2 regions of the Methylobacterium sp. E-012 genome follow, and region 2 is predicted to be linked to the other one. Evidence: riboswitches for the same ligand, from Rfam matches in the RefSeq annotation. Region 2 holds a riboswitch; the other holds the start of a gene.
The links. Region 2 has a riboswitch for thiamine pyrophosphate ahead of thiC (phosphomethylpyrimidine synthase ThiC). Riboswitches for the same ligand answer to the same signal wherever they lie in the genome.

Region 1 (11,350 bases), 2.9 Mb from region 2:
GTAGGCCGATTGCCGGCAGCCCCAGACGGGATCGATCATTCTCGCGAGCGCGCGCCGTGCCAGGGCACAGGAGCGCGTCAGGACGTCGTTCGGAACGTTCGGCTTTTTCAATATCTCAAGACAGGAATGAAGGCTTATGTTATATTGACAGATATGATAGGCATTGGCTGAATATTCTTCCAGCATTCCATATTCGTAGACCCAGGGATTCAGCGATATGCCTTCGCTCGGCAATGTCAGGGCAATGCCCGCCTCGGCATAGCGGAACCCCTCTGGAAATCTGTTCCTGCTCCGGCAATACCGGCTGGCCCCGTGGCGCGCTTCTGCCCGCGCCGGGCGGACCAGGATCGCCCGATCGTTCAGATGCAACACCGTGTCTCCGGGCTCATCGACGCGTTCCGCGTTCACGGCAGCCATCAGCAGGCTGAAATACACTTCTTCATCCCATCGACACAGATCAGCGCTCTTCACAAAACAATCAAGCGCCTTACGGTAGTCCTTCGCTGCATCGTATGTACTGCCCAGATACATCGTGTACCGCGCGACCATGAACGGGTCTTTCTCGACCGCCAGCGCCTGTTCCAGGACGGCGATGTCGCGGGCATCCGCCGTCGTGTCGTGATGGCGTGCCCCGTCTTCGCCCCGGCGCATCGCGAGGGGGAGAATCGGCGTCTCCGGATCCTCAGGGCATTCGAGAAACTCGTGCAGAACGCCGCGATAACGCCAGTTCTTTTTGCTGCTGACCAGCTGCTTACGCCAGTACCGCGTATGGCTGTCGACGATCTCGAACCTGTATCCTGCCTCATGAAGCTTCGGCATGACGAAGTCCGAAGGGATGATCAGCTCGTCATCGGCGTCGATGATGAGCGCGTACTGCGCGTGTGGACGGGCGAGCTTCAGGGCCTCGTTCCGATTGAACGCGAAATCGACCCAGGGCCGCTCGACGAGCCTGCCGGGCATGTCCGCCATCGCGGCGCGGATGACATCCTGCGTCCCGTCCGTCGATCCGGTGTCGACGATGACCCAGTGATCAATGATCGGGCGGACGGAATCGAGGCACCGCCGGATGACATGCGCCTCGTCCTTGACGATCATCGACAAGCAGATGGTCTGACCGGATCTTTTCATGCCAGCATCGCCTAAACATAGGTGCGTGCGTCGCGCGCGCGAACCTGTCACCTCATAGCTCAGCTCGCCGCGCGTCACAAATCAGAGAAATTATTATGCTATTGGATGCATAATAGTTTGGCGATTATCATACATTATTGGCAAATAATACTGCGTGAAAAATGATTATCGATCGATAGCGATCACGACACAGAAAAGTTTCATAAAACAGGCCCGCCCATGACGGACACGGTTCCCAGCCGGAAAGGCCGGAGAGGAGCCACCCGCTGCATTCCGTGGAACGCGAACGCCCCCCTCATCCCGAGGCGGCGAACCGGCGTTTTGGGAGGAGGACATTGGTCCCCGCGGCCAACACGCCCGACAGGCTTCCCGCCCAGCGCTTCGGGCGGTGACGAGGCGCACGCAGACATGGCCCCACCGGCTGCCCCCCCCGGGCGAAGCCCCGGCGCGGTCAGCCCCGCAGCGTCATCGTCGCGCCGGCGACGCTGAAGTCGCGCAGGCGGCGTAGGAACGACATCCCCAGCAGGCTGGTGCTGAGGCGGCCGCGCGGGATCACCACCGCCTCCACGTCGCGCACCGTAATCGAGCCGATCTGCATCACCGCGATCCGGATCGGCGCGACCCGGACGGCTCCGTTCGCGGTGTTCCAGACACGGGTGAAGTCGGTGGGGCCGACCCGGATCCCGATCCGCGCGGCATCCTCCTCGGAGAAGGCGCAGGCGCTCGCACCGGTATCCACCATCATCGGCAGCGTGCGGCCATCCAGCAGGACGGTGACGAGGAAATGGCCGTTGCGACCGGCCTGCAGGGCCACGCCCGCGGGCGCTCCGGCGTCGGGTGCCGGTTCGACCGCCGGGGCGATGATATGAGCGACCCGCTCTGTCCGGGACCGCTCACGCAGCTTCTGGACGGCGGTGGCGGCCAGGAAGCCGAACGTACAGACGAGCAGGATGGTGCGCACGCAAGTCCGTTTCTGTGCCGCGGTGCCGGCGCCCGGGACGCGAGCCGAGATCGGGCCGATGAGACCTCGAACCCATGAAGGGATCGTGCGCGCGGGCTGCGGCAGTGGCCGTTGGAGGGCCGATTCCGTTCGGCTTGGTGTCCGATCGGTGACCGCGATCCACGATTGTCGCCGGCCCGGACGGAGCTGGCCCGGCAGCGGGGTTGACCGGCGCGGGCCGTAGCGCCACATCTGCATCTGTTCCAGGGAGATCCCCGGCAAGGGGCTGAGAAACCGCTGGCACGTCCGTCAGGACTTGCGGCGCGGAAATCCTTCGAACCTGATCCGGCTCATACCGGCGTAGGGATTGGACCGCGGCCGCCTGACAGGCAGGCCACAGCTTCTCACCGAAGCACAGGGCCCATTCTCCGCGACGGCACCCTGTGGAGAGATGCGTGTCCCTGGACCGCCCCCCGTCACCGATCGGACGCCGCCGTGGCGCGGCCAGCCCCTCAGAGCGGGCCGGCCTACCCGTTCGCGCCGACATCGCAATCGTCGGCGGCGGCCTGATCGGCCTGTCGATCGCCTGGCGGCTGGCCCGTGCGGGCCGGTCCGTGGTGGTGCTGGAGCGCGAGACGATCGGCGCCGGGGCCAGTCTCGCGGCCACCGGCATGCTGGCGCCGGCGGCCGAGCACGAGCCAGGCTCCGATCCGCTGCTGCCGCTCGCCCTCGACTCGCTCCGGCGCTGGCCGGAGTTTCGCGACGCGCTGGAGGCCGAGTCAGGCCAGGCGATCGATTATCGGCCGGATGGAACCCTGGTGCTGGCCGTCGGGCGCGACGAGGTCGAGCGCCTGCGCTTCCGCCACGATCTGCAGCGCCGGTCCGGCCTCGACGCGACGTGGCTGCCCGGCAGCGAGGTCCGGCGCCTGGAGCCGGGCCTGCGCCCCTCCGTCACCGCCGGCCTTCACTGCCCGCTGGATCATCAGGTCGATCCGTGCCGTGTCATGGCGGCCCTGGCGGAGGCCTGTCGGCGGGCCGGGGTCGTCGTGGTCGAGCACGCCCCCGTGACCGCCCTGGACTGGTCGGGGGGCCGCGTCACGGGCCTGCGCGTCGGCGAGGACGGCGTCGCGGCCGGAACCGTGATCCTGGCATCCGGCGCCTGGAGCGGTGAGGGCGGGTTGCTCCCGGCGACGCACACGCTGCCGGTGCGCCCGCTCAAGGGCCAATCCCTGGCCCTGCGCACCACCGCGCGCACGGGCACCCTCGGCCGGATGGTCTGGACCGAGCAGGTCCACATGGCCCCGAAGAGCGACGGCCAGCTCATCGTCGGCGCCACCGTGGAGGATTGCGGCTTCCGTCCGGGCGTGACCGCCGGCGGCCTCTACGCGCTGCTCGAAGGTGCCCGCCGGGTGCTGCCCGGGATCGAAGAGATGGAGGTCGAGGCCTTGTGGAGCGGCTACCGTCCCACCTCCGACGACGACGCACCGATTATCGATACGCTGGCACCGGGTCTGGTCGTCGCCACGGGGCACCACCGCAACGGCTACCTGCTCGCCCCCGTCACCGCCGATGCCGTGGCCGAACTGGTCATGGGCGGCGCCCTGCCGGAGGTCGCCCGCCCGTTCACCCGGGCGCGGTTCGCGCAGCCGGAGCCCAAGAGGGCCTCGGCATGAGGCTGTTCGTCAACGGCGAGCCGCGCGACTGCGCAGCCGAGACCATCGACGGCCTGTTCCGCGTCGAGGCGGAGGAGACCGGCATGGAGAGTCCGCAGGGCATCGCCATCGCGCTGAACGGCCGCGTCGTGCGCCGCCGGGATTGGGGCGAGACCCCGGTCGCCGAGGGTGACCGCGTCGAGATCGTCCGCGCCATGCAGGGAGGTTGAGCATGGACCCCACCGTCACGCCGCTGCGCCCCGGGACCGGGGCGGATGGTTTCACCGTGGCCGGGGTGGCTCTGTCCTCCCGGCTGTTCATCGGCACCGCCGGGTATCCGACCCAGGCGATCATGCGCGACGCCGTCGCGGCGAGTGGCGCCGAGGTGGTGACCGCCTCGATCCGCCGGGTCTCGCTCCAGGGCCACGGCTCCGACACGGTGACCATCCTGAAGGGCAAGCGCTTCCTGCCGAACACCGCCGGCTGCGAGACCGCCCGCGACGCGATCATGACCGCCGAACTCGCCCGCGAGGCCCTCAACACCAACTGGATCAAGGTCGAGGTGATCGGCGACCGCGAGACCCTCTATCCGGACGTGACCGAGCTGATCGAGGCCTGCCGCCACCTCGTGGATGACGGCTTCGTGGTCCTGCCCTACTGCAACGACGACCCGATCGTCTGCCAGCGCCTGGAGGATCTCGGCTGCGCCGCGATCATGCCCATGGGGTCGCTGATCGGCTCCGGGATGGGGGTGGCCAACCCGGCAAATCTCGAACTGATCTGCCGCCGCGCCAAGGTGCCGGTGGTGGTCGATGCCGGGATCGGGACCGCCTCGGACGCGGTGATCGCCATGGAACTCGGCGCCTCCGCCTGCCTGATCAACACCGCCATCGCCAAGGCCGACGATCCGGTCCGCATGGCCCGCGCCATGGGCCGGGCGGTCGAGGCGGGGCGCGATGCGCATCTGGCCGGGCGGATCCCCCGCCGGGGCCGGGCCGAGCCGTCGAGCCCGCAGCTCGGCCTCGTCGGCTCGTGAGGATGCTGCCGTCGCCGCTGCTCGCGGTGACGGACCGGCACGGGCATCCACGGCCCCTCGCCGAGACCGTGCGGGCGATCCTCGATGGCGGCGCCCGCTGGATCTGGTTTCGCGACCGCGATCTGGAACCGGACGCGCGCCGCCGCCTCGGCGCGGCCGTGGCCGAAGCTGTCCGGGCCCGGGGCGGGGTCCTGACGGTGGGCGGCGACGTCGCCCTGGCGCGCGCCCTCGGCGCCGACGGGGTGCATCTGGGCGGCGGTTCGGGTCCGGAGGCGATCGCGGCGGCCCGGTCCGCCCTGGGGGCGGCGGCGCTGATCGGCGTGTCGGCCCACGCGGTTCAGGAGGCCGTGCGGGCCGCGGCGGCCGGCGCCGATTACGTGACGCTGAGCCCGATCTATCCGACCGCGAGCAAACCGGGCTACGGACCGGCGCTCGGTCCGGACGGTGTCGCGGCGGCGCGGGCCGCCGGTCTTCCGCTGGTGGCGCTCGGCGGGATCGGCCTCGACCAGATTGCGGCCTGCCGCGCGGCGGGCGCGGCAGCGGTCGCCGTCATGGGCGGATTGATGCAGGCCGACGATCCGTCGGACGCCGCGCGGGACCGGCTGGAAGCCTGGAACGCGGCGCCATGCGCGCGCACGTGATCGCCTTGGCGTCTAGGCGCCACTGATCCGAGCCGGCTATCCTCCAGGCGAGCCGAACCGTCCGAACGGGGTCTCATCGAGGGACCCGTCCGAGATCTACTTCTCGGACGGCCCATAGGGCGGCCGCGGAATCGCCCGGTGCGCGGCCCGCAACGCCGCCGACCAGCGCTCGCGCAGGTCGTGGAAATAGCCCTCGCCGGCCTCGATCCGGTGGTTCACCTCGAGCGTCGGCGCGTTCCGGCGGGCGACCGCGATATCGATCGGCAGGCCGACGCCGAGATTCGACCGCATGGTCGAATCCATCGAGACCAGGCTGACCTTCAGGGCGTCGTACAAATCGGTCCGGTAGGTCACCGCCCGGTCGAGGATCGGCTTGCCGTATTTGTGCTCGCCGATCTGGAGGAACGGGGCGTCCGTGCTGCACTCGATGAAGTTGCCGGCCGAATAGATGAGATACAGCCGCATGTCGCCGGTGCCGATCTGTCCGCCGAACAGCAGCGAGATCGAGAACCGGATGTTGGCCGCCTCGAACCCATCCTTCTCGATCGACCGCACCCGGCGGATGGCACGGCCGATGAGCTGCGCCGCCTGGAACATGGTCGGCGCCTCGACGAGCTTCTGCGCCGGCTCCTCCCCCTCACCGGGCACACCCTCCTGAAGCAGGCTCAGCACCGATTGGGTGATCGACAGGTTGCCCGCCGAGGCCAGCATCATCACCCGCTCGCCCGGCACGTTGAAGTGGTGCAGCTTCCGGTAGGTCGAGATGTCGTCGAGCCCCGCGTTGGTGCGGGTGTCGGCCACCATCACCAGCCCTTCTTCGACAAGGACACCGACACAATACGTCATCGTCTTCGGGCTTTCATGCGATGGGACCGCCGTCGCGGGACTCAGGACTGGGCGGCGGCCCTGCCTTGCTCGACGCGAAGCTTCACGTCCAGTGTCTCGGTCCCGCCACCGGTCCGGCTGCCCCGGATCGGCGCGGCGCCGAGATAATCGAGCCCGGTGGCCACGCGGATGTAGCTGTCGGACGGGCTCATCGCGAAGCACGGATCGAACGCCACCCAGCCGAGATCCGGCACCAGCGCCTCGGCCCAGCCGTGCGGCGCCTCGACCGTGGCCTCGCCGTCGTCGCGGGCGCGGTAGCCCGCGACGTAGCGCGCGGGGATGCCGACATGCCGGGCCGCCGCGATGAAGACATGCGTCAGATCCTGGCAGACACCCCGCTCCGCCGCGAAGGCCTTCGCGGCCGGGACGGCATTGGCGGCCGGGCCGGGCTCGTAGGCCACAACTTCGGGAACGGCCCCCATCAGGCGGTGGAGCAGCGCCAGCGGCGCCGCGTCGCCGGCCGTGGCGACGCGCTCCGCGAAGACCTGCAGCTCCGTGCTGGTTGCGCAGAGATCCGTGTCGCGCAGATAGAACGAATCCGGCAGACGTTCGACGGTTCCGCGCACGATCCCCTGGGTGTCCTCGGTGTCGACCTCGCCGCTGACCCGGATCGTCAGGGCGTCGGCGGCCTCATCGGGGGTGAACCAGTGAACCAGGTTCCCGAATCCGTCCTCGCGGGCGGTCAGGCGCCCGTCGACGGTGGTGTCGATCCGCCACCCTCGGACGTACTGGCCGTCATGGTCCCGCGGTGTCAGCCGCAGGACCTGGACGAGCCCGCGGGCCGGCTGCTCGTAGGTGTAGATGGTCTCGTGGATCACGCGGATGCGCATGCGCGGGGGGCCTGTGCGTCTTCGTCAACCGACCAGATACTGCTTGGCGATGGCCTCGCCCACCCTGTTGTTCTCGGCGATGAACGCCTCGACGAACTCGTGCAGGCCGGAGGCGAAGACCCGGTCGATATCCTCGGCCTCGAGCTTGGCCAGCATGTTGCCGGCGAACCGCTGGCTCGGTCCGCGCCGGCCATAGGCGTCGGCGATCAGGTCAAGATACTCGACGATCACCCCGTAGCAATTCGCGAAGGACCGGGGCATCTGCTTGTTGAGGATCAGCAGATCGGCCACCAGGAGCGGCTTCACGCTCTCCCGGTACACCCAGTGGTAGGCGTTGAAGGCTGAGACTTCGCGCAGGATCGTGGTCCACTGGAAGTAGTCGAGGCTGCCGCCCACCGTCTCGTCGTGGGGCAGAAGGATCTGGTACTTCACGTCGAGGATGCGGGCCGTGTTGTCAGCCCGCTCGATCGCGGTGCCGAGCCGGGTGAACCAGAAGGAGTCGTTGCGCAGCATCGTGCGGAAGGCCGAACCGTCGAAGGTGAGCGAGACGGTCTTCACCCAGTCGAGGAAGCGGCCGAACTCGTCGCGGTTGAGGTCCTTGCCGGCATAGTTGCGCAGTTCGAGCCAGGCGCCGTTGATCGCGTCCCACATCTCGGTGGTGAGCGCCGTGCGCACGGAGCGGGCGTTCTCCCGGGCCGCCTCGATGCAGGAGCGGATCGAGGAGGGGTTGTGCGGGCTGAAGGCCAGGAAGTCGCAGACCGTGTCGGCGTTGACCGCGCTGTAATGCGTCTTGAACGCGTCCGGGTCTCCGGCCGAGGCGAGGGCGGAGTCCCACTCGTTGCCCTCGCCGCCGCCGTAGCTCGTCGGCAGCGACGCGAAGCGGTGCGCCGCGTCGAGGATGCGCGCGACGAAGTCGGCGCGCTCGACGTAGCGCGAGAGCCAGAAAAGGTTGTCGGCAGTCCTGGAAAGCATTCTTTTTCAGCCACGTCGAGCGGACCGGGGAGCCCGCGCCTCGGGATGTCCGACCCCATGAAATCAGGCGTCCAGCACCCAGGTATCCTTCGTACCACCACCCTGGCTCGAATTGACCACCAGCGAGCCCTCTTTCAGCGCGACCCGGGTCAGGCCGCCCGGGACGATGCGGATCTGGTCGGCGCCGTTGAGCACGAAGGGGCGCAGGTCGACATGGCGCGGCGCGACCCCGGAGGCCACGAAGGTCGGGCAGGTGGAGAGCGACAGGGTCGGCTGCGCGATGAACCCGTCGGGGGCATGCTTGAGCTTCTTGGCGAAGTCGTCGATCTCGCGCTTGCTCGCGTGGGGCCCGACCAGCATGCCGTAGCCGCCCGAGCCGTTGACCTCCTTCACCACCAGCTCCGAGAGGTTGTCCATCACGTAGGCGAACGAGTCCTTCTCGCGGCAGCGATAGGTCGGCACGTTGTGCAGGATCGGCTCCTCGCCGGTGAAGAACTTCACGATCTCCGGCATGTAGCTGTAGACCGCCTTGTCGTCGGAGATGCCGGTCCCGACCGCGTTGGCCAATGTCACCGAGCCCCGCTCGTAGGCATTCATCAGGCCCGGCACGCCGAGGACTGAGTCGGGGCGGAAGACGAGCGGATCCAGAAAATCGTCGTCGAGGCGGCGGTAGATCACGTCGACCCGGCGCGGACCCTCGGTGGTGCGCATGTAGACCACGTCGTCCTTGGTGAAGAGGTCCGAGGCCTCCACCAGCTCGACGCCGAGCTTGTCGGCCAGGAACGAGTGCTCGTAGAAGGCCGAGTTGTAGCGGCCGGGGGTCAGCAGGACGACCGTGGGGTCGCGGGTCGCCGAGACCGGGGCGAGACTGCGCAGGGTGGCGAGCAGCGCGTCGGGATAGTTCTCCACCGGGGCGACCCGGTGCTTGGAGAACAGGTCCGGGAACAGGCGCAGCATCACCTCCCGGTTCTCTAGCATGTAGGACACGCCGGACGGGATCCGAGCGTTGTCCTCCAGGACGAAGAAATCGTTCTCGCCCGTGCGCACGATGTCGATGCCGGCGACGTGGACGTAGAGGTCGTGCGGGACCCGGAACGAGCGCATCTCCATCCGGTAATGGGCGTTGCGATAGACGAGATCGGCCGGGATGATGCCCGCCTTGATGCATTCCTGGGCGCCGTACACATCCTTCAGGAACAGGTTGATGGCGGTGACCCGCTGCTTCAGCCCGCGCTCCAGGAACGTCCATTCCGGCTTCGTGATCACCCGCGGGATGATGTCGAACGGAATCAGGCGTTCGGTCGATTCGTTGTCACCGTACACCGCGAAGGTGATGCCGATCCGGCGGAACAGCAGCTCGGCCTGACTGCGGCGGGTGTTGAAATGCTCCGGGGGGGTCGTTTCGAGCCACGTCTTGAGCGTGCCGTAGGCGTCTCGAATCGCGGCCGGATCGGCCGTGCCGGTGCCGAGCCCGGTCATCTCGTCGAAGGCCGTCACCGCCATCTCGCTCCTCCCTAACGCTCCCGCTCTGAGGCAAGAGGCGCGCCATCTGCTCGTGGCTATATCTGCCCTCGATAACGCTCAAGGCGGCGAGAGGATCAGATCAGCTTGAGGCCTTTCAGGCTCGCGTGACCGTTTCGCCCGAGGATCACGTGATCGTGGACGACGATCTTCAGCGGCGCGAGCACGGCCACAATCTCGCGGGTCATCGCCACGTCGGCGGCGGACGGGCTCGGATCGCCGGATGGGTGGTTATGGGCGAGGATGATGGCGGTGGCCGAGAGTTCCAGCGCCCGCCGGGCGACCTCCCGGGGATAGACCGGCGTGTGGTCGACGGTGCCGCGCCCCTGCACCTCGTCGGCGATCAGATGGTTGCGCTTGTCGAGGAACAGGATCCGAAACTCCTCGCGCGGCGCGAAGGCCATCGTGGCGCGCAGGTAATCCTGCAGTGCGCCCCATGAATCCAACAGCGCCCGCCCGCGGATCGCCCCCCGGGCGAGGCGCCGCCCGGCGGCCTCGATCACCTTGAGGTCGGCGGCGACGCCGGCGCTGACGCCCTGGACCTCCATCAGCCGGGCCGGCTCGGCGCTCAACACTTCGGCGAAGCTGCCGAACCGGGCGACCAGGGCCTTGGCCAGGGGCTTCACGTCGCGCCGCGGGATCGCGCGGAACAGGACCAACTCCAGCAATTCGTAATCCGGCAGCGCGTCGCCGCCCGCCGCGGCGAACTTCTCGCGGAGCCGGTCGCGATGGCCGTGATAATGCGGCGCGTCCTTGGCCAGCGACGACGCGCCGCCGGCGTCGGCGAAGAGCCCCGCCTCGGCATCGTCCGGCCGCGGCGCCATGGTCGGTCAGGATGCGGGATTGACGGGCTGGTGCAGCCCCTTCGGCGAGATCGTGAAGATCTCCACCCCCGTCTCCGTCACCGCCACGGTGTGCTCGAACTGGGCGGAGAGCGAGCGGTCGCGGGTCACCGCGGTCCAGCCGTCGCCCAGCACCTTCACGGCCGGGCGCCCGAGATTGATCATCGGCTCGACGGTGAAGAACTGGCCGGGCTTGAACGGCACGTCGTAGCTCGCCTCGACGTAGTGCAGGATCGTTGGCGCGTCGTGATAGGTGCGCCCGAGCCCGTGGCCGCAGAAATCCCGCACCACCGAGCAGCGCTCGCCCTCCGCGTAGGACTGGATCGCCCGGCCGATATCGTTGGTCGAGCCGCCCGGTTTCACCGCCGCGACGCCGCGCATCAGCGCCTCGTAGGTGATCTCGCACAGGCGCTGGGCCCGGCGCGAGACCTCGCCGACATAGGCCATCCGGCTCGAATCGCCGTGCCAGCCGTCGAGGATCAGGCAGATGTCCAGGTTGACGATGTCGCCCTCGCGCAGGGGCTTGTCGTTGGGGATGCCGTGGCAGACCACGTGATTGATCGAGGTGCAGATCGACTTCGGATAGCCGCGATAGAGCAGCGAGGCCGGATAGGCGCCGTGATCCATGGCGAACTCGTAGGCGAGCCGGTCGAGCGCCTCCGTGGTGACGCCGGGCAGGGTCGCCTCCATGAGCAGGTCCAGGGCCTCGGCGGTGAGCCGGCCGGCGCGGCGCATGCCTTCGAAGCCCTCGGGACCGTGGATCGGCGGCTCCGGGGCGCGGCGCGATCCCTGCGCGGTGGCCTGTTCCTGCTGCATGTCGGGACTTTTCGCGGCGTCATCAATCGGGCGTCCGACCTATGTACGGTGCGCGGCGCGGGAGGCCAAGCCGTGTCCGGCACGCGG
Region 2 (11,350 bases):
CAGGCCGCCGACGAGGCAGGTCTTGCGGGCGGCGGTGAGGCTCCAGCCAGCCTTGAACAGACGGTCGGACAGGTAGCCGCCGAGCCAGCCGGCCGGGATCGCCACGAGGCCGGGCACCAGCCCGAGCGTGCCGAGCTTCGTCAGGGAGAAGCCGCGGGACTGCGTGAGGTAGGACGGGAACCAGGTGGTGTAGAAGTAGATGACGAAGTTCAAGCAGAAGAACCCGATCATCATTCCCCAGATCGTCCGGTAGCGGAACAGCTCGGCGTAACGGATCTTCTTGGCGCCGGCCTTCACCGCGTAATCGGCTTCCAGCACGGCGAGCTGCTCGGCCGAGACGGCGGAATGGTTTCTCGGATCGCGGTAGAGCACGTACCACAGCACCATCCATACGAGGCCGATGGCGCTGGTGACGAGGAAGGCTTCGCGCCAGCCGAAATTGGCGATGATGAAGGCCACCAGCGGCAGGGTCATCGCCGATCCGACGCGCGAGCCCGAGGCCCAGATGCCGGTGGCGAGCCCGCGCTCGGAGCGCCGGAACCACAGGGAGGTCACCTTGGCGTTGACCGGGTAGCAGAACGCCTCGCCGATCCCGAGCACCATGCGGCACGCGATGAGCGAGGCGACGCCGCCCGCAAACGCCGTCGCCAAGGTCGCGACCGACATGATCAGCGTCGCCACCGTATAGGTCAGGCGCGAGCCGAACTTGTCGATCAGCCAGCCGCCCGGCAGTTGCATCAGCACGTAGGACCAGAAGAATGCCGACAGGATCAGGCCCATCAGGGCCGGATCGATGCCGTATTCCTTCTGGATCATCGGCACGGCGACGCCGAGGTTGGCGCGGTCGATGTAGTTGATCGCCACCGCGAGGAAGCACATCAGAACGATGAACCAGCGTTGCTTCGGCAGCGGTCGTGTTTTCTGTCCCGTCACGGCGCGATCCTCCCTTTTGTGCTTCTTCAGTCCATCAGGACCTTGCCGGGATTCATCAGGCCGGCTGGGTCGAGCACCCGCTTGATCGCGCGCATCACATCGAGTTCCAGCGGATCGGTGACCCGGGCGAGCCGGCCGCGGTTGGACAGGCCGATCCCGTGCTCGGCACTGATGGCGCCGCGCTGCAGCCGCGTCTCGTCATCGACGATGCCGTTGATGAGGGCGACGACACGGTCGGCCTCGCCGCTCTCCGTGAGCCTCGCCCGGTCGATCAGCGCGCAGACGTGGATGTTGCCGTCGCCGATATGGCCGTGCATCGCCACGACGGCGTGCGGCGCCGCCGCGCGGATCCTCGTCTCGACGTTCACGGCGAAGGCGGCCTGACGATCGAGCGGCACGGCGCTGTCGTGGGAGACGACGAGGCCGGAGCGTTTGTTGCCCTCCGAGACGCTGTGGCGGACCTTCCAGATGGACTTGGCCTGTGCCTCGCTCGATGCGATCAACGCGTCCGAGATCAGCTCGCGCTCCAAGGCCTCACCGAGCGCGGCTTCGAGAGGCGTCGCGAGGTCGGCGCCGGCCAGCGTGTCGGTGAGCTCGATGATAAGGTACCACGGCGTGTCGAGGCTGAACGGGATCGCCGTATCCGGCACGTGATCGCGAATTGCCTCGATCTGGCTGCGATTCATGATCTCCAGCGAGCCCAGCCGGTCGCCAACATGGGAGCGCAGCAGGCCCATCACCTCCAGCGCCTGCTCGACGCCGGGCAGCATCGCGAGCGCCGTGAGCGACACCCGCGGCTTGGCGAAGAGCTTCAGCACCGCGCCGGTGATGATGCCAAGCGTCCCCTCGGCGCCGATGAAGAGCTGCTTCAGGTCGTAGCCGGTGTTGTCCTTCCGCAGGGCGCGCAGGCCGTCGAAGATCCGACCGTCGGGGAGCACCGCCTCAATGCCGAGGACGAGGTCGCGCGTCGGGCCGTAGCGCAACACGGCGGTCCCGCCCGCATTGGTGGCAATGTTGCCCCCGATCTGGCAGGAGCCCTCCGCCCCGAGGCTCAGGGGGAAGTACCGATCCGCCGCCTCGGCCGCGGCCTGGATGTCGGCCAGCACGCAGCCGGCCTCGACGGTGATGGTGTTGGCCAGCGGGCTGACGGCGCGGATCGCTCGCATCCGATCCAGCCGGATCACGAGGTTGCGGCCGGGCGCGGTGGGGGTGGCGCCACCGCACAGGCCGGTATTGCCGCCCTGCGGGACGATGGCCACGCCTTCGCGATGCGCCAGGGCGACGACCTGCGACACCTCGGAGACGTTGGCGGGCTTCACGACCGCGTCGGCTTGGCCGTGGTAGCGCTCGCGCCAGTCGGTCACGTAGGGGGCGAGATCGTCGCTCGGACCGATCACGTTCCGAGGGCCGACGATGGCGGCCAAGAGTTCGATGAAGCCTTGAGCATCACTCACGGCAACCTCCCATAGAGCGGGGTCCCGCCCCGGCATAAAATTTGTTATAAAGTTGTCAGTCAATTACGCGGGGCTATAGGACAGGTCAAGGGGCTTTGGCCGCCTAATTCCAGACAGGTTCCGGCGACAAACGTCGTCCGAATGGCGAATTTGCTACGGCGCGGAAACGACACGGGGCGTGTCGAGAGCCCCGCCGCACCTGACATCTTTTTTACAAGTTGCGTGACGGGGACGCCCAGATGTGTCAGATTGGCGCCTCCTCGAACCGACACCCTGCCTGTGTGGTCGTGCGGGAACGGACAGCCAGTGACGGCACCTTTGGCCCTATCATCGGAGGCATCGACGCCTCGCCCGACGAGTCTGGTGGATATCGTCTACCGGTCGATCCTCACCAGCGTGGCGGACGGCACCTACGCACCGAACGACCGCTTGCCGAGCGAGCACGATCTCGCGGGCCAGTTCGGGGTCTCGCGCCCCGTGGTCCGCTCCGCCCTCGACCGGTTGCGGCGCGAGGGAGCCATCGTGTCCCGGCGCGGCGCGGGCAGCTTCGTCCGGGCGAGCGAGGCGAAGCAGACGCTGGGCTTCGCCCCGGTTGAGAGCATCGCCGACATCCAGCGCTGCTACGAGTTCCGGCTCACCATCGAGCCGGATGCCGCCTTCCACGCGGCCCTCCGGCGGGACGAATCAGCCCTCCATAGCATCGCGGCAGCCCTGGATCTTCTCGCGACGGCGACGCGCCAGGAACAGCACCGCGAGGATGCCGACTTCATGTTCCACCACGCGATCGCGGAAGCTTCGAACAACCACTACTATGCGGCCTCTCTTCAGGCGCTGCGCTCGCACATCGCGGTCGGCATGAAGATCCACGGCCTGTCCCTTCTCGGTCCGAACTCCGGCCTGAAGGGCGTGCTCGACGAGCACGAGGGCATCTTCCGCGCGATCCAAGACGGCGAGGCCGAGGCGGCCCGAAGCTGTATGGCCGTCCATATCCGCACGTCGCGGGACCGCCTGTTCGAAGGGCGGTTGCTCGATCTTTCGCTGTAAGTCCCAGAACGGGCGCCGAGTCGGTCGGCATGTTGGGAAGCACGTCGGAGCCGGATTCGACGAAGCGCGTCTCCTTTTATACGCACCGGACGGATAGCTTTCCGCCACGTCCAGACATTGAGCGGCCGCGCTCACAGAGTCGCGGGCAACGCGGAACCGGACAATACCTGCGGACGGAGCAACGCACGTGACTTTCGCCACACGGAACTTCGGGACGCGCCGCGCCGCCTCCGCGGAGTGGGACGCCGACATCTTGGCCGTTGTGCGTGTTCAGCAGGCGCGTGCGGGGCAAAGCCTCCCTGCGTTGGACCGCGCCTATGTGATCGGCAAAGGTATCAGCGCAGCTCAGGCGACCCGCGACAGGCTCCCGGATTGCGACGCGTGCGTATCCCGCGCGGACTCGTAAGCCCGGTTGCGGAGGGCCGTCTCGCTGGGCAACTGGTCGATCACGTCACCCGAGGCGGTGTCCATGACCTGGAATACGATCGCGCTGGTGTCCGGGTCCTGGATGAAGCGCGCCTTGCTGCTGGTGGCGGCGATATCGAGCTTCACCGCCGGCTCCAGCGTCGTGGCGCCCGCCGACGGATCCGGCGTGTCTTGCGTGCTGGCGGAGGCGGCTGTGGCCCCGAGCGCGTCGAGGCCCTGGGGGCCCTGCGTCGGCGTCGTCAGCGGGCGGATCTCCATGGTCGATCTCCTGCGATCCTGTGAAAAGGGATTCAGGGACGAGCGCGCCTAAGCGTCCCTTAACGCTTGGCCTTGATCCACCGAATGCCGCGCGCCGTCCGGGTATGGGATGAACATCCGGTTACCGCAGCGGCACAAATCCATGCTGTTTTCGGCGTCGCAGTGGGATGCGCGAGCCCGGTTGCATAGGGACGTCCCGCTGGTGACCGCGACACCGCGCGAAGCCATCCGCCGGCATCGACCCATCGCGGTCCGCCGCGCCCGCATGGCCGCACCGTTGAGGCGACCCAACCGACAACGCGCGGATCTGAGGCTCTCGGCCCTGCACTATGGCTCTGGTCCCGGATCCCCGCTCCCGGTCAAGGTGCAGATGGCGGGCGATCCGGAAACACGCTGCGGCACGCCCGTTCCTGACCGGATCGGGCGTGCCGCCGGCTCATTCGGCGGCGTCCACGTAGAGCTTCCCGCCCTCGGCGAGGAATTCCTGCGACTTCGCCCGCATGCCGGCCTCGGCCTCGGCCTTGGACATCGCGGGCGCGGCGCCCACGACTTCCCCGGCCTCCTCCATCGCCAGCACCTCGGCGCGCAGATCCTGCGTGATCTTCATCGAGCAGAATTTCGGCCCGCACATCGAGCAGAAATGCGCGACCTTGTGGGCGTCCTTGGGCAGAGTCTCGTCGTGGTAGCGGCGGGCCGTGTCCGGATCGAGCCCCAGGTTGAACTGGTCCTCCCAGCGGAAGTCGAACCGGGCGCGGCTGAGCGCGTCGTCGCGCAGCTGCGCGGCGGGGTGGCCCTTGGCGAGGTCGGCGGCGTGGGCGGCGATCTTGTAGGTGATCACCCCGGTCTTCACGTCGTCCCGGTCGGGCAGGCCGAGATGCTCCTTGGGCGTGACGTAACAGAGCATCGCGGTGCCGAACCAGCCGATCATGGCGGCTCCGATACCCGACGTGATGTGGTCGTAGCCCGGCGCGATGTCGGTGGTCAGCGGGCCGAGGGTGTAGAACGGCGCCTCGCCGCACTCCTTCAGCTGCTTCTCCATATTCACCTTGATCTTGTGCATCGGCACATGGCCGGGGCCTTCGATCATCACCTGGCAGCCCTTGTCCCAGGCGACCTTGGTGAGTTCGCCCAGCGTCTCCAGCTCGCCGAACTGCGCGGCGTCGTTGGCGTCGGCGATCGAGCCGGGGCGCAGGCCGTCGCCCAGGGAGAACGACACGTCGTAGGCCCGCATGATGTCGCAGATCTCGTCGAACCGCTCGTAGAGGAACGATTCCCGGTGCCCGGCCAGGCACCAGCGGGCCATGATCGAGCCGCCGCGGGAGACGATGCCGGTGACCCGCCGGGCGGTGAGCGGCACGTGGGCGAGACGCACGCCGGCATGGATGGTGAAGTAGTCGATCCCCTGCTCGGCCTGCTCGATCAGGGTGTCCTTGAACACCTCCCAATCGAGCTTGAGAGGGTCGCCGCCGACCTTCTCCAGCGCCTGGTAGATCGGCACCGTCCCGATCGGTACCGGGCTGTTGCGGATGATCCACGAGCGGATGTTGTGGATGTTGCGGCCGGTGGACAGGTCCATGACCGTGTCGGCGCCCCAGCGGATCGACCAGACCAGCTTCTCGACCTCCTCGGCGGCCGACGACGTCACCGCCGAGTTGCCGATGTTGGCGTTGATCTTCACCAGAAAATTCCGGCCGATCGCCATCGGCTCCAGCTCGGTATGGTTGATGTTGGCCGGAATGATCGCCCGGCCGCGGGCGATCTCGTCCCGCACGAATTCCGGGGTGATGAACGGCGGCACCGCGGCACCGAAGCTCTGGCCGTCGGCGAGGGTCGCTTCCGCGCCCTCCAGCATCTGCTCCCGGCAGGCGTTCTCGCGGTGGGCGACGTAGATCATCTCCTCGGTGATGATCCCGGCGCGGGCGAATTCGTACTGCGTCACCGCCTGGCCCGGCGCCGCCTTGCGGATCGTGCGGGTGGCGGGGCAGGGGGCCACGAGCTTGTCGCCGGCAAAGCCGTTATCCTCGGGCTTGACCGCCCGGGGCGCGACGGACGTGTAGCCGCGCGCCGCGATCCAGGGCTCGCGCACGCCGGGCAGGCCGGCGCTGAGGTCGATGCGCGCGTCGGTCTCGGTATAGGGACCCGAGGGATCGTAGACCCGCACCGGCGCCTCCTTCGGGTCCGACAGGGCGATCTCTCGGTAGGGCACGCGGATGTCGGGCCGGCCGATCGGACTGGCGTAGACCTTGCGCGATCCGGTGACCGGACCGGTGGTCACGGCCTCGGGGCTGCCTTTCACGTCCTTGGGAAGAACGGGTGCGTTCATCGTGGGCCTCTCCTCGTGCTGGAGCGGTCCGGTTCACGCGATGGCTGAGATGAGAGAGGCGGGCGCACGGGCGCGACCGCAGGTTCCCGTCCCTCCGCCGGTATGAGCCGGATCAGGTTCAAGGGTCAGGGCAGCGTGCCCAATCTCAGCCCCCTGCGGGGCCCCCCTCGGAACGGTTCGAGACTCACAACTACGGACGACTTTGTCAATGCTGCCCGGGCGCTGGAACATTCATCCGCGAAACCTGGTCCGGAGCCCGGAAGGGTTTGCAGCGTGGATCCTGTTCCCGTCAGCCGGGGCGGTGCAGGCGCGCGTCTTGCCGGACGTCGGGAGACCGATTTAGGGAAGGCTCCCGCCGCGCACCGCCCACGCCAGCCGGTCCCCATGCGCGTTCTCGCCGGCCTCGCGCTCACCCTTCTGCTGCTCTACGGGCTGGCCCTTGCCGCGCTCGCGCTCGGTCAACGCCGGTTCCTCTATCCGGGTGCCTATTGGCCGTCGGCGCCCTGGCCGCTCCCCCCGGGGGTCGGGGCGATCACGGTCACCACCGCCGACGGCGAGACGCTCCATACCCTCTGGCGGCCGCCGCTTCCGGGTTGCGGGATCGTGGTGAGCTTTCACGGAAACGGCTCCCGCCCCGAGCCGCACGCGGCCCGCTTCTCCGCAGATCCCTGGCGCGCGGCCGGATGGGGCCTGCTCACCGCGACCTATCGCGGCTATCCGGGCTCGACCGGCCACCCGACCGAGGACGGCCTGATCCGAGACGGTCTGGCGGCGGTGGCGACCGCGGCGGCACGGGCGCCCGGCGCGCCGATCCTGCTGCATGGCCATTCCCTGGGCGCCGCCGTGGCGGTGGCGGTGGCCGAGCGCGTGCCGCCGATCGGGCTCTACCTGGAGGCGCCGTTCGACTCGATGGTTCATGCCGTGCGGCTCCATGTCCCGCTGGCACCGTCCTGGCTCCTGCGCGACACCTATCGCTCGGATCTGCGCATCCGGAACGGCACCGAGCCGATCCTGATCGTCCAGGGCCGCGACGATCCTGTGGTGCCGGCCAAGCTCGCCCTGGCGCTCGCCGCGGCGGCCGGGCCGCGGGCGCGGATCGCGGTGGTCCCGGGCGATCATGTCTCCATCTTCGGTGTCCGGGATCGGGAGGCCGAAGCGCTTTTCGGCGCGCGCGTCGGCCCGGCCTGCATGCCCGCGTCAGGAGCCGTGCGGTGAGAGCCGGAGTGAGGGAGGAGACGCGTGGTCGGACGGCGATCCCGGCGCTGGAGCGCCGATGATCCCGATCATCAGGACGGCGTCCCCCGGGCCGATCCGATCTGCCCGCTCTGCGAGAGGCCGATTCCGCCGCGCGCCCGTTCCAGCCTCCATCACCTGACCCCCAAGCTGAAGGGCGGCACGCATCGGGGCACCGTGCGGCTGCACCAGATCTGCCACTCGGCCATCCACGCCCGCTACAGCGAGGCCGAGATCGCCAAGCGGCTCGCCGACGTGGCGGCATTGCGGCTGGATCCGGAAATCGCGCGGTTCCTCGTCTGGGTCCGCGGCAAGCCCGACGACTTCCACGCCGCCACGCGCATGACCCGCGACCGGAAGGGGGCCAAGCGCCGGACCTGAGCGGCGGGTGTTTACCCCGTCTTCGCCACGTCCACAGAAGTCGTGCGCGGCGAGCATTGCCGTCAACCTCGCTTGGTCCAGGATCACCCCTGTCTCGAGGGATGCGGTGATGGCTGGGGCAGGGGACGCGCGGGATCGACTGGCCTGGGTCGACATCGCCAAGGGGATCTGCATCCTCCTGGTGGTGATGATGCACGCCGTGACGGGTACCGGCGAGGCCATGGGCGGCGAGGGCTTCCTTCACCCTGTGGTCGCCTTCGCGAAGCCGTTCCGGATCCCGGATTTCTTCCTGCTGTCGGGCCTGTTCGTGGGCCGGGTGATCGACCGCGACTGGCGCCTGTTCTCCGACCGGCGCGTGGTTCACTTCGCCTATTTCTACCTGCTGTGGCTCGTGATCCAGTCGGCGGCCCGGTACGGGAAGATCGTGGGCGACGACGGTCCGGTGGCCTTCGCGGCCCATCTGGCCCATGCCCTGGTCGAGCCCTATTCCACCTTGTGGTTCATCTACCTGCTGGCGGCGTTCTCGGTGGTGACCAAGGCCCTGCGCCGCGTCCCGGGCGGCGTGCTGCTGGCGGGGGCGGCGCTGCTGCAGATCGCCGACATCCGCAGCGACTCGACCCTGATCGAGGAATTCTGCGCGCGCTACGTCTACTTCGTCGCCGGGTACCTGTTCGCCAACCGGATCTTCGGCCTCGCAAACGCGGCGCGTCGGCGGGTCGGCCCGGCGCTGGCCGGCCTCGGCATCTGGGCCGTCCTGGAGGCCTGGCTCGCCCTGACGCCGTCGGCCGATCCCGCGCATCCGACCCTGGCCAGCCTGCCGGTGGTCGGCCTTGCCCTGGGTGCGGCCGGTGCGCTGGCCATCGTGGTAGCGGCCGCGCTGATCGGCCGGGCGGGCGGCCCCGTCGCCGAGGCGATCCGGACCTGCGGGCAGCGCTCGATCGTGATCTACCTCGCCTTCTCGCTGCCGATGGCCGCGACGCGGGAGATTCTGGTCCGGGCCGGGATGATCACCGATATCGGCGTCGTCAGCCTGATCGTCATTCTGGTCGCGGTGCTGCTGCCGCTGGGGCTGGAGCGGCTCGTGCGCAACACGCCGCTCGGCCTGCTCTTCGTCCGGCCCGCCTGCTTCCACCTCGCGGCGGGCGGCGCGCCGGTGAGGCCGGCCCTGCCGGCAACCTGACCGGGGATTTCAACCCTCGAAGGCGATGCCGATCCGGCGGCTGCGCCGCCACGCCACGGCGGCCGGCCGCGGATCGCTGCCTTCCGTGAGCCGCACCGGGAAACGATCCGGCACCGGCTGGTCGGTCTCGACCTCGATCTGCGCACCCGTCTCGGTCGCGTCCCAGACCAGGCAGGCGACCTCGCCGCAGGCGAGCAGAAGAGAGCCGAAGGTGAAGGCATTCCTGCGGAACGTGCCGCGGCGGTCCTCCGTCATGCGCCTCTCCCTCGGCCTCGCGACCCCGCGGAGCCGGGCTCCGCGGCACGGGATGATGTCGGATGCCGGTTAACAGGCCGGATACGGCAGACTAGGCGTTTCTGGATGCCGGTGATCAATAATCGTCCGGGTCGCCCCGGTAGCGGCGCGGCGCCGGCCCGTAATCCTCGTCGTAACGGCGACGCATCGGCGGGCGATCGTAGTCCCGGCCGTAGCGGTCTGGGTCGCGGCGTCGGTCATCGTAACCGTCGTCCCGGTCGCGGTCGCTGTTCCGGCCCGCGGCGATGCGCGGTGCATACCAGCAGCTCTTCGGCTGGCCCGGGGCCGGGTCGCCGAAGGTCTGCGTGTTGCAGGGGACCATGCCGCCCTGCGGAAACGGGCGGCCGTTGGTCCGGCCGGGGACCCCGTAATAGACGTTGGTGGGGTAGGGCATCCGGCAGACGCCGCCCTCCTGGGCGCAGCCCACCAGGTTCACCGTGTCGAGCTGATAGGCATGAGCCGCAGCGAGCCCCATCAGGCTCGCCCCCAGCGAGCCGGCCGCGACGGCCAGAGCGATCCGATTCCACACGTCCCCGATTCCCCCATGGTGCGTGATGACGGTGCCGCTTAAACCGGCCGACGGCTTCCGGCCAGCGACAGCGCTCGTTATGGCGTGGCCGGGCGTTCGATTTCACGCGCAGGCGCGGATCCACCGACGTCAGGACGTCACGCGGCGCCCCGGTGCTCGCCGCGCGCCGCCTTGGGAGGGCCTGATGAGGGATACGTCCGCGCAGGAACTGCTGCTCCTCAGCGCGCTGCAGGAATGCCGGATTCAGCTGGATGCGGCGCAGCGGGGCGAGGCGAGCCGCGCCGTCATGCGACGCGAGCTCGATGACGCCCTCCGGCGCGCGGGGGCGCTCGCGGCCGAAGTCGTTCTCGAACGGGAGCGGACCGAGGCGGTCCGCCTGGTGCTCTCCGCCGCGGTGATGAGCCTCCGGCGGTTCGGCCTGCGCCGTCGCCTGTTCCGCGCCCGCATCGTCCGGCTCGGCCGGCAGACGCCGGATTCGGGTCCTGAGGCAGCGCGGCACGCGGTTCTGCTCGCCGAGGCCCGGCGCGTGCTCGGTGCGGCGCCGTCGGTCGATCCGTCCGCCTGAGCGAAGGCGCATCCGTCCGGTCGCGAAGAACGGGTGACGAACGGTTCGATAACGGCCCCTTAAACCGCCGCATTTAGCGTGCGGAAACCGAGACGCGTTTCGGGCGACGCGCGCCGGTCCGATCAGTCACAGACGGGATGCATGGCCAAGGGTCGAGGCAGGATGGAGCCGAATTTCGACGTGCCCGAGGGGCGCGTCCGGGATCGCGGCGAACTCGATCTGCGCCTGTCCCGGGACGATCGTCCCAAGGCAGGAGACGGCGTGGGCAAGCGAGCGGGTGGTCCGGCACGCAAGCCGGGCAGGTCGGCGGCGCGTCCGAAGGCCTCGGGCCGGCGGCGGCGCTCGTGGCTGGGCCGGCTCGTCTACGCGACCGTGGTGCTCGGCCTCTGGGCGGTGATCGGGCTCGCCGGGCTCATCGCCTACCACGCCTCGCAGTTGCCGCCGATCGACCAGCTCGCGGTGCCGAAGCGCCCGCCCAACATCGCCATCCTGGCGAGCGACGGCACGCTGCTCGCCAACCGCGGCGAGACCGGCGGCCGGGTGGTCTCGATCAAGGAACTGCCGCCCTACCTGCCGCGCGCCTTCGTGGCGATCGAGGACCGGCGGTTCTATCAGCATTTCGGCGTCGACCCGGTCGGTATCCTCCGGGCCATCGGCCAGAATCTGACCCGGCGCGGCGTCGCGCAGGGCGGCTCGACGCTGACGCAGCAGCTCGCCAAGAACCTGTTTC

Region 1: it holds a riboswitch for thiamine pyrophosphate, as region 2 does, so the genes downstream of both, thiO (glycine oxidase ThiO) here and thiC (phosphomethylpyrimidine synthase ThiC) in region 2, are expected to answer to the same signal.

Annotation. Positions count from the first base shown of each region.
Region 1 is NZ_JBYQEY010000001.1:5,004,687-5,016,036, reverse strand. It holds gene AC3IF1_RS23950 (glycosyltransferase) at 1-1,095, opposite strand, end outside; gene AC3IF1_RS23945 (retropepsin-like aspartic protease family protein) at 1,580-2,089, opposite strand; TPP riboswitch at 2,325-2,453, shown strand; gene thiO (glycine oxidase ThiO) at 2,524-3,741, shown strand; gene thiS (sulfur carrier protein ThiS) at 3,738-3,950, shown strand; gene AC3IF1_RS23930 (thiazole synthase) at 3,953-4,756, shown strand; gene AC3IF1_RS23925 (thiamine phosphate synthase) at 4,759-5,397, shown strand; gene AC3IF1_RS23920 (proteasome-type protease) at 5,494-6,243, opposite strand; gene AC3IF1_RS23915 (transglutaminase family protein) at 6,285-7,112, opposite strand; gene AC3IF1_RS23910 (alpha-E domain-containing protein) at 7,137-8,084, opposite strand; gene AC3IF1_RS23905 (circularly permuted type 2 ATP-grasp protein) at 8,148-9,587, opposite strand; gene radC (RadC family protein) at 9,683-10,429, opposite strand; gene map (type I methionyl aminopeptidase) at 10,436-11,263, opposite strand.
Region 2 is NZ_JBYQEY010000001.1:2,061,926-2,073,275, forward strand. It holds gene AC3IF1_RS09845 (MFS transporter) at 1-933, opposite strand, end outside; gene AC3IF1_RS09850 (FAD-binding oxidoreductase) at 960-2,387, opposite strand; gene AC3IF1_RS09855 (FadR/GntR family transcriptional regulator) at 2,694-3,431, shown strand; gene AC3IF1_RS09860 (flagellar protein FlaG) at 3,777-4,115, opposite strand; gene thiC (phosphomethylpyrimidine synthase ThiC) at 4,552-6,438, opposite strand; TPP riboswitch at 6,511-6,616, opposite strand; gene AC3IF1_RS09870 (serine aminopeptidase domain-containing protein) at 6,823-7,653, shown strand; gene AC3IF1_RS09875 (HNH endonuclease) at 7,678-8,052, shown strand; gene AC3IF1_RS09880 (acyltransferase family protein) at 8,162-9,232, shown strand; gene AC3IF1_RS09885 (pilus assembly protein PilZ) at 9,242-9,487, opposite strand; gene AC3IF1_RS09890 (hypothetical protein) at 9,603-10,001, opposite strand; gene AC3IF1_RS09895 (ATP-dependent helicase) at 10,240-10,620, shown strand; gene AC3IF1_RS09900 (transglycosylase domain-containing protein) at 10,762-11,350, shown strand, end outside.